2 regions of the Streptomyces sp. NPDC096311 genome follow, and region 2 is predicted to be linked to the other one. Evidence: riboswitches for the same ligand, from Rfam matches in the RefSeq annotation. Region 2 holds a riboswitch; the other holds the start of a gene.
What was found. A riboswitch is a leader RNA that binds a small molecule or an ion and turns the genes downstream of it on or off. The one in region 2 is predicted to bind cobalamin.
Positions count from the first base shown of each region.

Region 1 (5,174 bases), on a different contig from region 2:
ACCGGCGCACGGTGCGTTCGTCGACGTCCAGCCGCTCGGCGAGTTCGGCGGCTGTCCTGGTGCCGCCCGACTGCAGGAGCTCCAGCAGGGTCAGCACGCGAGCTGTGGGCCTGGGCATGTTCAGAAGTGTCCCAGCAATACCGGGCGGAATGTGTCCGCTATCCCTCCTAGCCTACGTGCCTACGCATCCCACCGAACCCACCGGGAGATCATCGTGAACCTCGTCTCGATCCGCGTCATCACGGGCGATGTCGCACGCCTCGTCGACTTCTACGAGCGCGCGACCGGCACCCGGGCGAGCTGGTCCCACCAGGACTTCGCCGAGCTCAGGACGGCGTCGGCCACTCTCGCGATCGCCGGCATCCGCACCGTGCCGCTGTTCGCGCCTGACGCCGCCCGTCCGTCCGACAACCGTTCCGTGATCATCGAGTTCCTCGTCGACGACGTGGACGGCGTGTACGAGAACCTGACCGGCTTCGTGGAGGACTTCGTCAACAAGCCCACCACCATGCCTTGGGGCAACCGTTCGCTGCTGTTCCGCGACCCCGACGGCAACCTCGTCAACTTCTTCACCCCGGTCAGCCCTGACGCCGTCAGGAAGTTCGCTTCCTGACGGCGCCGAGGCGGGGCTGTCGGGCTGGGTTACGCCACGCAGGTGACCCCTCGCGCCGTGGTCATGAGCGGCGTGCGCGGCGAGACGCGTACACCGCCCCGGCACCGAGGGCGACCACCAGGGCCGCGCCGCCAGCGAGGGTGCCGACCGGCACGCTCGCACCCGTCTCCGCCAGCGGCGGCCCGCTGTCGCTGGGCGACGGCTCGGGGGTGGCGGGCGGCGTCGACGCCAGCGGGGGCACGTCCGGCGTCGTGGGAGGCGTGGTGGAGGGCTTGGGGCTGGTCGGAGGCGGGGTCGTCTCCTCGGCGGGAGGCTGTCCGCCCGCGGGGGTCGTGGGGGTGGCCGGGGTGGCGGGAGTGGCCGGGGTCGACTCCGACGGCGTCGGGGTGGGCGAGCCCGACGGGCCCGGGGTGCACGGCTGTTCGCCCCCGTTCCACGCCGCTATGAGGTGGTAGGGGGTGACGACGTTGTCGGGCTCGTAGGGCACGGGGCCGTGTCCCTCCCCCGTCTTCCCGTCGTAGGTGATGTCATCGCCGTACAGGTCGATCTGGCCGTAGCAGTCCGGCGTCTTCACGGTGAGCTTCTGCCAGGTCCGCTTCGCGTCGTTCGTACCCGCGACGTCGTCGGCGGTGAGGTAGACCGTGGCCTTGTCGACGAGGCTCTGGTGTCCGGAGACGTACCAGTTCGGCCCCTCGGTGGTGTATTCGGCGAGGGACACGGGGTACTTGCAGCCCTCCCCGACGGTCTGGCCGGGAGCCAGCCGGACCTGGACGCTCCCGGGAACGGTGTCCCATTGGTGGAAGCCGCCCTGCGAGGTCCAGTCGGCGCCCACGACGTTTCCGTCGGCGCCGACGATGCGGTACTGGACCGTGGCGGACTCGCACGCCCCGGCGGTCGTGGCACTGGCCACCCCCGCGCCGAGCAGGGGCACGGCGGAGGTGGCGAATGCGGTTGCGGCGAGCACAGCCAGAGTTCTGGAGTGTTGCGAACGCGACAAGATGAGCCTCGGTGAAATCGAAAGTGTGGGAGGTGATGACGCGCGAGTGACCGACGCGGACGGCGGAACCGGATGATCCGACGCAAGAACCGGCGGCAGGCATGCCGCCCAAGCCACTCGTGTCGCTTCGCCTACTGCAGACGCGGCGAAGCGAGCTGGATTCTTCCAACCTTTAACAACTCCCGTCAATTCTCCACTGGTTGACCACTTCCTCCACGGAACACACCCCGACGGCAGGGGACTTACGAGACCCCGGAAAACGCGAGAGGCCCCCGGATGGTTCCGGGGGCCTCACTCGTGTGGTGGGTCGTGTCAGCTGGGAACAACGACCCGTCCGCTCGCGGCGGCCTTCACCGGCTCGGGATTCAGCAACCGCTCGGCCAACTCGCCGAAGACCAGGCCGAATCCGCCCCACAGGACGGTCTGGATGGCCAGTGCGGAGAGACGGAACCGCCACAGCAGGGTGGCCGGGAAGTCCTTCGGCACCTCGTTGATGACCGGCAGGAACGCGTACGCCAGACCGATCACGACGGCGAAAGCGGCCACCGCGCCAACGGTGGCGTACCAGGTGCCGATCCTGGGTGCCAGCCGCTTGCCCAGGATGGTGGCGGCGATCGCGAGGAGCACGCTGAGCACCATCATCAGGAAGTACAGGGTGGTCCGCTTGCCGATGGTGTCGGGGTTGCCGACCGACGGCGGGTTGGCCGGATACTTCAGGAACGGCACGACGTACACGGCCAGCAACGCGCAGCCGGACAGCAGCAGTGCGGTCGCCCGCGGGCTGAAGCGGCCGACGCGGCCGAGCGCGAAGGCGAAGGCGAGCGCGGCGATACCGCCGAAGGCGACGCCGTAGACCAGGACGCCGGTGGCGAGACCGGCGGTGGACTGCAGGGAGCGGGAGACGATCTCCATCTCGTGCTCGTGGGAGTGGGCTTCCTCGAAGCTGATCGCGCTGTCGACGTTCGGCTCACCGAGGAAGTAGGCGGCAATCAGGGCGAGCAGGCCGGCACCGAGGCCGGCCAGCATGCCCCGCACGAGCAGATTTCTTACCGTTGCGGAGTTCATGGCAGTGCTGCGGGTCCCCTCGGTCAGTGGCAGGGGAAGCCGAGAAGGTGGCGGGCGTCGTGCACCCACTCGTGGACGTCCGAGCCGGAGACGACGGAGGTGGCGCCCTGTTCGGCACCGACGAAGTACAGCAGGACGAGCATCAGGATGCCGAAGAAGACCGCCCACGGAGCAATCACCTTGAGCGGCAGCTTCGCGGGAACGACGGGGGTGGTGGTTGTCGGCTGGGCGACGGTCTGCGCCATGGCAGGACCTCCTCGGGAGTTCGCGTCCCATCTCGGTGGTGCACTGGACGACGGCTACGGGTCTGACTCACGAGGGGTCCCAGCGGGCTGGAGCCTCTCGTTCACAGTGGCGCGACCGTGCCGGTTTCCCACCGGCTTCCGTCTTGCCGTCATCGATATCGCACCGACCGTACCGCGTGTCGGGTGCGGGGCCAAGACCGCGCCACCTGGCGTGATCTTCCTCTCGCACCAGGTGGCCGATCCCGAGTGAACAGCGGGTCAGCGGGGGCGGAACCCAGGTGAGTTCGCTCCCCGGCCCCGCTCTCAGACCGAAGGGGACCGGTCCGCGTCCTGGGACTCGGGCGTGTCCGTCGTACGACCGAGCTTCTGTGCCTCCTCCAGCGTGCGAGCCCCGCGGAGAGGGGAGAACGTGAGCCAGAAGGAGACGACGAGGTAGGAGATCCCGACGGCCCACAGGGCCGTGCCGGGTGACAGGGCGTCGGCCAGGGCACCCCCGACGAGGGCTCCCAGGGGCAGCGTTCCCAGGGCGACAAGGCGGTAGCTCGCGGTCACCGCGCCGATCTGGTGCTCCGGCGGAATGGCCTGTCGCAGGCTGACGGCGAACACGTTGAACAGTGCGACACCGAAGCCGTTCACCATCATGGCGACCGACGCGAGCACGGCGACGTACCCGCCGGCCCGGCTGACGGCGGGTACGAGCAGCAGACCGACCGCGGCCAGCACCGCACCCAGGGCCAGCACACCGCCGACGGCCCACCGCCTGGTGAGCCGGGTGGCGCAGAGCGAGCCGATCAGGGCCCCCACACTGCCGATGCCGGTGATCACGCCCACGACGGTGCCGCTCATGTCGAGATCACGGACGGCGAACACCAGGAAGACGGTCAGGAAGGCCTTCTCGTGCAGGTTCGACAGGCCGGCCTGAACACACAGGTCCCTGATCGGCCGCAGGGACCACGTGTAGCGGAGCCCGGAGCCGATCGCCTTCAGCGCCGACTCACGTGGCTGTTCGGGGGCCTTGACACCCCGCAGCAGCAGACCGCTCACGGCGGCACCGGCGGCGCACGCGGCGGCCACCGTCAGGGTCGGTGACACCCCCAACTGGCCGACGAGGAAGCCAGCCGCGGCGGGACCGGCGAGGGTGCTGACCGAATACGTCGCCTGGTGCAGGCCGTTGGCCGCGGCGATGGAGTTCAGCGGCAGGAGCCTGGGCAGCGTGGACTGGTAGGCGACTTCATAGAAGACGGTGGCGACACCGATCACGGCGGCGGCGACAACAAGTTGGCCGAAGTTCAGCCCGTCGGCCGCCTGGAACGCGGCGAGCACCGCAAGCGCGGCGCCCTGGGCGACACTCGCGGTGACGAGGGTGCGGCGCGGCGGATACCGGTCGACCATGACACCGGCGATCAGCGAGAGCACCACGACGGGGACGAACTGCACCGCCGAGACGAGTCCCACGCCCGTGCCGTCGGCATGGAGGTAGGTGACCGCGATCAAGGGTAGGAGAAAACTGGTCAGCTGTCCGCCGAAATGCGCCGAGGTTTCTCCGAGCCAGATGTTGCGGAAGTCTTTGTTGTCCGCGATCAGGATTCGAATATCCTTGTCGAATATGGCCACCGCAACCCCCGGTCAAGTCTTCATGAAAAAAATCACGGCAACGCTAGCATGGCGCACCGTGGTCCGCTAGCGTGCGAGTGGATGTCGCTGTTGCACCCCATTCACGGTAACAGGAGTCGCGGAATGTACGACCATTCAGGACTTACCGCCGAGGAAGTCGAACTGCTCCCGTCCGAGGAAGATGTCCGGCTTTATTCGGAGCGTGGCTGGTATTTGTCCGAGAAGCTGCTCACCGACGCCGAAGTGGACACCCTGACCGACGCGAGCGAGCGCTACTACGCTGGTCAGCGCGATCGTGAACTTCCGACACGGCCGGACCGGCTGGCCGACTGGACCCCCGCCGACGGAGATGTCCAACGCAACAACGACTACATCCACTACCAAGACGAAACGATGAGGAAAATCCTGAGGAAACCCATCGTCGGGGCGGTGGCCGCCCGCTTGGCGCAGACGCCTGGAATACGCGTCTTCCAGGCCACGCTGATCTACAAGCCGCCCATCGCCGAGGAGAAGTCGAACATTGTCTCCTGGCACTTCGACAAGTATTTCTGGCCCACCTGCTCGTCGGACGAAATGCTCACCGCCTTCATTCCGTTCCACGACTGCACCGAGGAGTCGGGCACGATCACCATGGTGAACG
Region 1 is NZ_JBIWFN010000019.1:151,777-156,950, forward strand. It holds gene ACIRA5_RS38915 (helix-turn-helix transcriptional regulator) at 1-118, opposite strand, end outside; gene ACIRA5_RS38920 (VOC family protein) at 215-613, shown strand; gene ACIRA5_RS38925 (hypothetical protein) at 675-1,577, opposite strand; gene ACIRA5_RS38930 (CbtA family protein) at 1,923-2,675, opposite strand; gene ACIRA5_RS38935 (CbtB-domain containing protein) at 2,699-2,920, opposite strand; cobalamin riboswitch at 2,955-3,103, opposite strand; gene ACIRA5_RS38940 (MFS transporter) at 3,224-4,534, opposite strand; gene ACIRA5_RS38945 (phytanoyl-CoA dioxygenase family protein) at 4,658-5,174, shown strand, end outside.
Region 1: it holds a riboswitch for cobalamin, as region 2 does, so the genes downstream of both, ACIRA5_RS38935 (CbtB-domain containing protein) here and ACIRA5_RS19935 (ABC transporter substrate-binding protein) in region 2, are expected to answer to the same signal.

Region 2 (5,174 bases):
CCGCCGCGCCGTCGGCGGCCGTGTGCTGCTGCCGTACGTCCCAGCCGCCGAGGGTGTTGCCCTCGGGGCGTCCGCCTCGTACGAAGGGAGCGAAACCGGGCAGGCCGGGATCGGGCGCGGAGTCGTCCGCGGTGTACAGGGGGCGGGCGCGCAGCCCGTCCTCCAGCGTGGTGGACAGGGCTTCTTCCGCTGCCGCGCCCGAGACTTCCTTGCCCGACTTGCGCAGGACGCCTTCAACGAGGCGTTGCCACTGCTCATGGGTCGCGTCAGGGAACTCGGCGGCCAGCGAGAGCCCGTCGTCAGGCAGGACCGTCATGCTCGGATGCTAGGCCAAATACGCAGGTGAGCAGCAGAGGACGCGGCTGTGACCTTGACCTCGCAGAGGTTGTGACCTTGACCTCCCAGGGGTGGTCTTGATCAACAGGCCGGGTTCGTACTACGGCAGCACACGGATTTCGGACAGGGCCGGGTGCCGCGGAGCGAGGAGGACGATCGGGGCGGGGCGCGCCCCGGGCTGCGGGTACACGGTCTGGTGCCAGCCCCGGCAGCGGAAGAAGTTCAGCGCCGCGGTGTCCTGATGGTCGGTCACCGCCCAGGCCCGGTCGTCCATGGCGGGCAGCAGAAGTACGTCGAGGAGCCCGGTGCCGGCGCCACGGCCGCGCGCCGCGGGCGCCACCACGAGATCGGTGATCCGTACGGCACCCGCGAGCCACTCCTGCGACCGCCGGGCCCCCAGTGCCGGATGTTCCGGGGCGGGATCCGCGGAGCGTACGGCGGTGCCGAAGCCGCACAGCCGACTGCCGATGCGGGCGGTCACCGCCAGGAACCCCGGCCGGCGCACCTCGTCCGCGATCCGCTGCCGCATCTCGGAGGCGACTTCTTCGTCCCGCTCGGGCGAACGTTCGCGCGACGACACCAGCCGCAGATGCACGAACTCCTCGACGACGCCGAGCGCCGTGTCGCCCTGATAGACGGTGGTACCGACGTCCATGAACTCCTCCGGCCGGGATGGTCGCCGCTGGCGAGATGACGAGTCGGGCCGCGCCGAGTGGGCGCGGCAGGTTCCTCAGCGGTCGGGGAGTGTTCCCAGAAACCGTATGTGGGGATGGTCGCCGGGGCCTTCGCCCGTTCTGGTGACGGTGGCGCGTACGCCGTAGACGTCGGCGATCAGGGCCTCGGTGAGCGTCTCCGCCGGAGTACCGCAGGCGACGACCCGGCCCTGCGCGAGGACGACGATCCGGTCGCAGTACATGGCCGCGAGGTTGAGGTCGTGCAGGGCGACGACGCTGGTGACGCGGAGTTCCGCGATCAGGGCCAGCAGGTCGAGCTGGTGCTGGATGTCGAGGTGGTTGGTGGGTTCGTCGAGGAGGAGTTCGCGTGGTTCCTGCGCGAGCGCCCGGGCGATGTGGACGCGTTGGCGCTCGCCGCCCGAGAGCGTGTGCCAGGAGCGGTCGGCCTTGTCGGTCAGGCCCGTACGCTCCAGCGCGGTGCGAACGGCCTTCTCGTCGGCCGGAGTCGAGGGCGACCAGGCGCGTCGGTGGGGGATGCGGCCGAGACGTACGACGTCGAGCACGGTCAGGTCGAGCTGGGTGTCGACCTGCTGTTCGACGACGGCGACGCGGCGGGCGACGGCCCGGCGGCCGAGGTCGCCGAGCGGGTGCCCGTCGAGGGTGACGACGCCGGAGGCGGGAGTGAGGACACCGGCGAGCAGACGCAGCAGGGTGGACTTGCCGGAGCCGTTGGGGCCGAGCAGACCGGTGAGGGATCCAGGCAGTGGTGTGAGGTCGACGCCGTCCAGGATCAGCCGGCCGGCGGCGGTGCGGGAGACACGGTCGGCGCCGAGCGTCATCGGTTCACCCTTCGGGTGCGGTACAGGATCAGCACGAAGCCGGGCACGCCGATCAGCGAGGTGACCACACCCACGGGCACCTCCTGCGGGTCGAGTGCGGTACGGGCCACGGTGTCGGCCCAGACCAGGAAGACCGCCCCGGTGAGGGCGGTCACCGGCAGCAGCCGGGCGTGTCCGGGGCCGCCGAGGGCGCGTGCGGCGTGCGGCAGGACGAGGCCCACGAAGCCGATCGCGCCGGCCACGCTGACGAGCGCGGCGGTCAGCAGCGCCGTGCCGCACAGGAGCACCAGCCGGGTACGGGCCACGGAGACGCCGAGGGAGGCCGCCGCTTCCGGTCCGAACGCGAAGGCGTCGAGTGTGCGCGCGTGTCCGAGGCAGACCAGCAGGACGATCGCGGGGACGGCCGCGCACAGCCATACGTCGGTCCAGTCCGCTCCGCCGAGCGAGCCCAGCAGCCAGAACAGAACGCCCCGGGTGGTCTCGGCGTCGGCCGCCGTCATCACGACGAAGGAGGTGAGCGCGGAGAACAGCTGCATGGCGGCGACCCCGGCGAGCACCACCCGATCGGTCGTGCCGCCGAGGGTGTGGCTGAGCAGCAGCACCAGGGCGAAGGAGCACAGCGCGCCCACGAACGCGCCCCCGGAGACGGACAGCGCTCCACCGCCGGCGCCCAGCACGACGACCACGACGGCCCCCGTCGAGGCCCCGGAGGAGACGCCGAGGACGAACGGGTCGGCGAGCGGGTTGCGCAGCAAGGACTGCATGACCGCCCCGCACACCGCGAGCCCGGCGCCGCAGACCGCGGCGAGCAGGGTGCGGGGCAACCGCAGGTTCCACACGATGCCGTCGCGGATGGGGGACAGCTCCGAGGTCCGGCCACCGAGGTGGGAGGCCACCGCGGACCAGACCTCCCCGACGCCTATGTCCGCGGGGCCGATGGTGATGGCCACCGCCACGGACGCGACGAGCACGGCGAGCCCGGCCGCCGCACGCATCACGGTGGAGGTCATGGCGGCGGTGGTCACCCGGCGAGCCCGTACTCGCGCAGCGCCGCGGCCACCTTCTCGACACCTTCGACCGTGCGGATGGTCGGATTCATCGCCTGCCCGCTGAGCTGCACGTACCGCTTGTTCTTCACCGCGTCCATGCTCTTGGTGGCCGGATTGGTCTCCAGGAACTCGATCTTCTTCGCGGCGGTCTCGGCGGTCTGCGACCTGCGGGTGAGGTCACCGATGACCAGGACGTCGGGGTCGCGGTCGGCGACGGTCTCCCAGTTGATCTGGGGCCATTCCTGCTTGGTGTCGGCGAAGACGTTCTTCGCGCCGAGGGTGTGGGTGATGATGCCGGGGGCGCCGCAGCAGCCCGCCATGTACGGGGCTTCCTGGTTGGCGAACCAGTAGAGGACCGTGGTGCCGGACGCGTCGATCCCGTCAGTGGCCTTCGCCACCCGTGCCTTCAGGTCCGCGACGAGTGTGGCGCCGCGCTCCTCGACGCCGAAGACCGCGGCCAGGTCGCGTACTTCGCCGTAGACCGCCTCCATGGTCAGCGGCCCGGTGCGCACGCCATCGCCGTCACCGCTGTTGTCCTTGCCCTCGCAGTCGGCGGGCGAGAGGTACGTGGGCACACCCAGCTCCTCGAACTTCTCGCGCGGAGCCACACCGCCCTTGGCCAGTGTGGAGGCGAAGGAGGCGGCGACGAAGTCGGGTTCGGCGTCGAGGACCTTCTCGAAGGAGGGGGCGTCGTCCGCGAGCCGCGGCACCTTCCCGTTGGCCTTCTCCAGGCCCTTCATGACCGGGTCGGTCCAGGTGGCGGTGCCCACCATGCGGTCGGCGAGGCCGAGGGACAGCATGATCTCCGTGCTGCCCTGGTTCAGGGACACGGCCCGCTTCGGCGCGGAGGCGATCGTGACCTTCCGGCCGCAGTTGTCGAGCGACACCGCACCGGTGGATTTCGGGGACTCGTCTCCGTCGGCGGACGAGCCGCTGCCACAAGCGGTCAGCAACAGGGCTCCGGAAAGGAGCAGGGCACAGCGGCGGGCTGGGGGCGCAACGGGCACGGGACATCCTCTGGCGTCGAGGGCCCAGGCGCGGGGCCCGTTCGTACGGTCCGCCAGCAGGTCTTCGGACTCGGGATCGGCCGGACGAGGCGCCTTCCCGGACTCCGGTCACGTATGACCGCCGTCCAGTGGCTTCGTGTTGCCCCGCCCGTCACCCTTACCGCTGCGCGTCAGCTCCGGATTCGCACCGGATTCCCTTGACTGGCCTCGGCAAATTATCACGCCCCCGTCAGCCGCGGCTTCAGCACGATTGTTAGCCTTGGCTGTGATCCAATTCCCTGTGCCCGGCCAAGGCTTGCGATGAGCGCCGTCGGCTCCTTCCCGCTCGGTGCCGCGACCACGCTCGCCGAACTCGCCGCGGATCCGCATCCGCGCCTGGCGCGACTCCGTGCCTACGAGCCCGTTTCCTGGCTGCCCGAGCTGGACGGCTGGCTGGTGACCCGCCGTGATCTCGCGCTGAACGTGATGCGGGACGCCGCGACCTTCACCGTCGACGACCCCCGGTTCTCCACCGCACAGGTCGTCGGCCCGAGCATGCTGTCCCTGGACGGTGACGAGCACGCCCGCCACCGGGAGCCCTTCACCGCTCCCTTCCGCCCCAGGGAAGTACGCGAGGGCTTCGCCTCGTTCATCGAGCGGGAGACCGACCGGCTCATCACCGCGCTGCAACCGGCGGGCGCCGTCGAACTGCGGCGTGCCTTCGCCGGCCCGCTCGCCGTCGCCGTCGTGACCGAGGCGCTCGGGCTGGTCGGCACCAGCGCGGACACGGTGCTCTCCTGGTACGACTCCATCGTGCGGTCGGTCTCGGACATCACCGCGGGACACGCGGCGGCACCCGCGGGCGCCGAGGCGTACGCGCGGCTGAGGTCCGCCGTCGAAGCCACCGTCGCCGACCGGGGCGCGGCGTCGGTCCTCGGCTCGGCCGCGGAGCGGCTGGCGCTGCCCGAAGTGGCGTCCAACGCCGCGGTGCTGATGTTCGGCGGGATAGAGACCACCGAGGCGATGATCACCAACGCGCTGCTGCACCTGCTGCGACACCCCGGCCAACTTGCCCTCGTCCGTGACGACGACGGCCTGCTGGACGGCGCGATCGAGGAATCGCTGCGCCTCGAACCCGGAGCGGCGGTCGTGGACCGGTACGCCACCCGTGACACCGTCCTCGGCCCGGCCACGATCCGTCGGGGTGAACTGGTCACCGTCTCTCTGGCCGGCGCCAACCGCGACCCGGCCGTCTTCCCCGATCCCGATCGGTTCGACGTCCGCCGCGAG
Region 2 is NZ_JBIWFN010000007.1:241,510-246,683, reverse strand. It holds gene ACIRA5_RS19955 (methylmalonyl-CoA mutase family protein) at 1-316, opposite strand, end outside; gene ACIRA5_RS19950 (GNAT family N-acetyltransferase) at 437-991, opposite strand; gene ACIRA5_RS19945 (ABC transporter ATP-binding protein) at 1,067-1,849, opposite strand; gene ACIRA5_RS19940 (FecCD family ABC transporter permease) at 1,846-2,859, opposite strand; gene ACIRA5_RS19935 (ABC transporter substrate-binding protein) at 2,871-3,905, opposite strand; cobalamin riboswitch at 3,943-4,126, opposite strand; gene ACIRA5_RS19930 (cytochrome P450) at 4,206-5,174, shown strand, end outside.